DNA from 2 places in the Rossellomorea sp. QJM3NY_18 genome. Region 2 is predicted to be linked to the other one. Evidence: a T-box and tRNA genes for the amino acid it is inferred to sense, from the RefSeq annotation. Region 2 holds a T-box; the other holds one or more tRNA genes.
The links. A T-box is a leader RNA that pairs with one kind of tRNA and senses whether it is charged. The one in region 2 lies ahead of thrS (threonine--tRNA ligase), so its partner is inferred to be a tRNA-Thr.
Positions count from the first base shown of each region.

Region 1 (2,452 bases), 1.8 Mb from region 2:
CCTTTGTGGTTCTGTTTGGGGAATGAGTGGGCGGTGAATCGGCTTTTTGAAAATAAAATGCTGGAATTGAAAATAAAAGTGGTGTTTTTGAAAATAAAATCGTGGAATTGAAAATAAGTGGTCCAGTTTTGAAAATAAATTGGCTTTGATCGAGAATAAATATAGTGAAGTCGATCAGATAAACGTCCATAACGGTAAAAATGATGCTGGTTAAACGTTTTTTCATAATTAAACATTAAAAAAAACTTCCTCATGAAGAGAAAGCCTGTCGTATGTAAGTTGGAGCGGGTGAAGGGAATCGAACCCTCATCATCAGCTTGGAAGGCTGAGGTTTTACCACTAAACTACACCCGCGATGTGGTACCGGTGGCCGGGATCGAACCGGCACTCCAGAGGAACACGATTTTGAGTCGTGCGCGTCTGCCAATTCCGCCACACCGGCATTACATTTGGAGGCGGCAACCGGATTTGAACCGGTGATCAGGGTTTTGCAGACCCATGCCTTACCACTTGGCTATGCCGCCTTAATATTGGAGCGGAAGACGGGATTCGAACCCGCGACCCCCACCTTGGCAAGGTGGTGTTCTACCACTGAACTACTTCCGCACTACTGGGCTAGCTGGATTCGAACCAACGCATGTCGCAGTCAAAGTGCGATGCCTTACCGCTTGGCTATAGCCCACTGATAGTATATGTCACGGAAATAAAAATGTGACTTTTATGGGGCGACTGATGGGAATCGAACCCACGAATGCCTGAACCACAATCAGGTGCGTTAACCACTTCGCCACAATCGCCATGAAATAATTGGCAGGGGTAGTAGGAATCGAACCCACACCAAAGGTTTTGGAGACCTTCGTTCTACCTTTAAACTATACCCCTAGAATAAATGGTGGAGGGGGGCAGATTCGAACTGCCGAACCCGAAGGAGCGGATTTACAGTCCGCCGCGTTTAGCCACTTCGCTACCCCTCCAGCTATAAAACAATGGTGCCGGCAAGAGGACTTGAACCCCCAACCTACTGATTACAAGTCAGTTGCTCTACCAGTTGAGCTACACCGGCATCAAGTAAATAAATGGTGGCTCAGGACGGAATCGAACCGCCGACACATGGATTTTCAGTCCATTGCTCTACCAACTGAGCTACTGAGCCATATAGTTTTCGGCTTCCGCTAAGCTTCGAATCTCTTCGTCAGCTCACTCAGTCACATCCTCACGTATGTAAAATACGCTCCGGTGTTCCTTCGATCGCTTCCTCGACCTTCTCGCTTATCGAAACCCTTTTCCATTTCATGACTATCTAATATAAAAATGGCGGTCCGGACGGGACTCGAACCCGCGACCTCCTGCGTGACAGGCAGGCATTCTAACCAACTGAACTACCGGACCAAAAATGGTATTGCGGGGACAGGATTTGAACCTGTGACCTTCGGGTTATGAGCCCGACGAGCTACCGAACTGCTCCACCCCGCGACGATAAGAAATGGTAAGTTACAAATACTAATTAAGGAAGATTATTTTACTCTGCTTACGCTTCGTAAGAAATCATGGTGGAGGATGACGGGATCGAACCGCCGACCCTCTGCTTGTAAGGCAGATGCTCTCCCAGCTGAGCTAATCCTCCATATTACATGGTAAGTTCTTTTGCTTCCGCAAAAAAATTGGTGACCCATACGGGATTCGAACCCGTGTTACCGCCGTGAAAGGGCGGTGTCTTAACCGCTTGACCAATGGGCCTTACTGAAAACAAAATGGCGGAGAGCAAGGGATTTGAACCCTTGAGACAGCGTTAACCGTCTACACGATTTCCAATCGTGCTCCTTCGGCCACTCGGACAGCTCTCCATATATTGGCTCCGCAGGCAAGATTCGAACTTGCGACCGATCGGTTAACAGCCGATAGCTCTACCACTGAGCTACTGCGGAACGATATGCCTGGCGACGTCCTACTCTCACAGGGGGAGATCCCCCAACTACCATCGGCGCTGAAGAGCTTAACTTCCGTGTTCGGCATGGGAACGGGTGTGACCTCTTCGCCATAGTCACCAGACTATGTATTGTCCCTTTTTTAAGGACAAGTACTATTATATCGTGTTGATAATTTTTTTCAAGGATTTTTTTATATTTTCATATAAATTTTATTCCTTCAAAACTAGATAAAGAATTGATGTCAAGAAAGCCGAATATCGACCCATTGTTGTATCTACTATTGCAATAGATAACATTCCAGCTCCGGCGGCTAGAGACTCGAGGTCATTTCAGTTCAATCAGCTGAGGGTAAAAAACACCCTCTTCTGATTGCCCAGAAATGCTTGTCGTCTCTGTTCAAGCCGCCTCCGCTTTATAGTTTGGTTAAGTCCTCGATCGATTAGTATCAGTCAACTCCACATGTCGCCATGCTTCCATCTCTGACCTATCTACCTAGTCATCTTCTAGGGATCTTACTCACTTAC
Region 1 covers NZ_CM149659.1:1,245,597-1,248,048, reverse strand. The annotation lists tRNA gene AC0VXY_RS06500 (tRNA-Gly) at 281-354, opposite strand; tRNA gene AC0VXY_RS06495 (tRNA-Leu) at 359-442, opposite strand; tRNA gene AC0VXY_RS06490 (tRNA-Cys) at 451-524, opposite strand; tRNA gene AC0VXY_RS06485 (tRNA-Gly) at 532-606, opposite strand; tRNA gene AC0VXY_RS06480 (tRNA-Gln) at 611-682, opposite strand; tRNA gene AC0VXY_RS06475 (tRNA-His) at 722-797, opposite strand; tRNA gene AC0VXY_RS06470 (tRNA-Trp) at 809-882, opposite strand; tRNA gene AC0VXY_RS06465 (tRNA-Tyr) at 891-974, opposite strand; tRNA gene AC0VXY_RS06460 (tRNA-Thr) at 988-1,063, opposite strand; tRNA gene AC0VXY_RS06455 (tRNA-Phe) at 1,078-1,153, opposite strand; tRNA gene AC0VXY_RS06450 (tRNA-Asp) at 1,313-1,389, opposite strand; tRNA gene AC0VXY_RS06445 (tRNA-Met) at 1,400-1,473, opposite strand; tRNA gene AC0VXY_RS06440 (tRNA-Val) at 1,549-1,624, opposite strand; tRNA gene AC0VXY_RS06435 (tRNA-Glu) at 1,663-1,737, opposite strand; tRNA gene AC0VXY_RS06430 (tRNA-Ser) at 1,753-1,844, opposite strand; tRNA gene AC0VXY_RS06425 (tRNA-Asn) at 1,851-1,925, opposite strand; rRNA gene rrf (5S ribosomal RNA) at 1,933-2,049, opposite strand; rRNA gene AC0VXY_RS06415 (23S ribosomal RNA) at 2,348-2,452, opposite strand, start outside.
Region 1: it encodes a tRNA-Thr, which carries the amino acid that the T-box ahead of thrS (threonine--tRNA ligase) is inferred to sense. The anticodon was not compared.

Region 2 (2,452 bases):
CAACTCAATCCTGGTTCGCGAAAAGAATTTCCCTCATCAACTTCTAATTTATACAAGCCCCCCATATATATAAATCAGGGAATTGGGTTTAAGGAGGCGAGAAAGTTTGATTGAATTTATTTTCAAGCAAAAAAATGATGCGGTTAAGCTTCAAGAATACCTTAATAAAGAGTTCATCCAATCATGGTTTCATGAAACGCTCTTTCAACATACAACTCACTATAATCTGACGATAGAGGTTTCCCCCTTCTTCAAGGAGCGGGAAAAGCTTTTCAACGGGGTTTCCAAATTCGTCATGAATGATAAATGCATGGACTGGTCCGAATCAGCCCTGAGAGAAAATTACCTGTATGAAGATAGTGATGAGATCAATCAAATATTAGAAATCGTATCAGAGATGAGGATGGGGGAGCGGCCTGAGCTGATGGAGCTGGTGGGTGAATGGGACGAGGCTGCATATGTACATGCGGGCCTTGAGCTGCTGATGGAAGGGAAGGCCCCCATATCATTCGACTCCTTCAGCAAGTTCAGACTGAAGAAGCTTCAGGAGAGGCTCTTGCTGATGCTGGATCTGGCCATAGACGAATATAAGATGGAGCAGGAATATCAGATGTTCGTGCATATGCTGAGGGAATATCTCTCATCAAGGGAACAGAAAATGCGCACGGTCCATCTTTATTCGACGGGCTATGGCTTTCGTTTCTTTGATGAAGACATGAAAGAAGTGACCCGGCAGGAGCTGACGAAAGCAATCGATAAACGGCTGCTCACCAATCACCCTTTGTACGTTGATTCATTCACGATTGCCCCGTTATTGTCCCTTGCCCCTGAGAAAATACTTGTCTATGGAAATAGTGATCATCAATTGATCAGGACACTTCAGAATATTTTTGAAGAACGGATCGATCTCCTGCCGCTGAGTTATTTCCCCGATACACTTCTTTATCCTTCGTGGGATATAGCGAATGAATAGACTTGCTTTTCAAAACATAACCGATTATAATACCTACATAATAAGTCAATAAATAAAGGTTATGATGAGGACAACAATATTTCTATTCATTCACAGAGAGGGAAGTCACAAGGCTGCAAGCTTCCTAATTCGGTAGTGATATTTACCACCTCGGAACTTCAATCATGAACGGGACCTTATTCGGTTCATAGTAATGATTGACGGCTAAATGTCGTTATTCGTTTTCAATGAAGTCATTGTCTTTAAACTAAGACAATGAGAAGTTGGGTGGAACCACGAGTTTACTTATTAACCTCGTCCCTTCAAACGTGAAGGGGCGGGGTTTTTTTATGTTTCATAAAGATATTTTAAGGAGTGAAATCACATGTCAGAAGTAGTGAAAATGCAGTTCCCGGATGGAAATGTCAAGGAGTTTCCTAAAGGAACGACGACAGAAGAGATTGCTGCGTCCATCAGTCCGGGACTGAAGAAGAAGGCGCTCGCTGGAAAAATAAATGGTGGAATGATTGACCTTCGTACAGGGATTCAGGAAGATGGGGCGATTGAAATTGTGACGGCTCCTTCAGCAGATGCCCTTGAAGTCCTTCGTCACAGTACTGCCCATTTAATGGCACAGGCCATCAAACGTTTATACCCTGAAACGAAGCTTGGGATCGGTCCGGTCATTGAAGGCGGTTTCTATTACGATATCGATTCAGAGCATACCTTCACTCCGGAAGATCTTCCTGAGATCGAGAAGGAAATGAAGAAGATCACAGGTGAAAATCTTGAAGTGGTCCGTAAAGAAGTAAGCCGCGATGAAGCGCAGAAAATGTATGAGAAAATCGGGGATGAGTACAAGCTTGAACTGCTTGAAGCCATTCCTGAAGGGGAACAGGTTTCCATTTACGAGCAAGGTGAATTCTTCGACCTTTGCCGTGGGGTCCACATCCCGTCAACAAATAAAATCAAGGAATTCAAGCTGTTAAGCATTGCCGGCGCATACTGGCGTGGAAACAGTGATAATAAAATGCTTCAACGGATTTACGGTACGGCTTTCTTCAAGAAGGAAGACCTTGCAGAGCACCTTCGTCTTTTAGAAGAAGCGAAAGAGCGTGATCACCGTAAAATCGGTAAAGAATTGAATTTATTCATGAACTCACAAAAAGTGGGACAAGGCTTGCCGATGTGGCTGCCTAAAGGTGCAACGATCCGCCGCATCATCGAGCGTTATATCGTCGATAAAGAAGAGCGTCTCGGTTACGACCACGTCTATACACCTATCATGGGGAGCGTGGAATTGTACAAAACAAGCGGTCACTGGGATCACTATCAGGAAAACATGTTCCCGGTCATGGAAATGGATAATGAAGATCTTGTTCTCCGCCCGATGAACTGTCCTCATCATATGATGATTTACAAAAACGGTATCCACAGCTACCGTGAGCTTCCGATCCGTATCGCCGAGCTTGGTACGATGCACCGTTATGAATTATCAGG
Region 2 covers NZ_CM149659.1:3,076,177-3,078,628, reverse strand. The annotation lists gene AC0VXY_RS15895 (putative sporulation protein YtxC) at 107-973, shown strand; T-box leader at 1,026-1,278, shown strand; gene thrS (threonine--tRNA ligase) at 1,338-2,452, shown strand, end outside.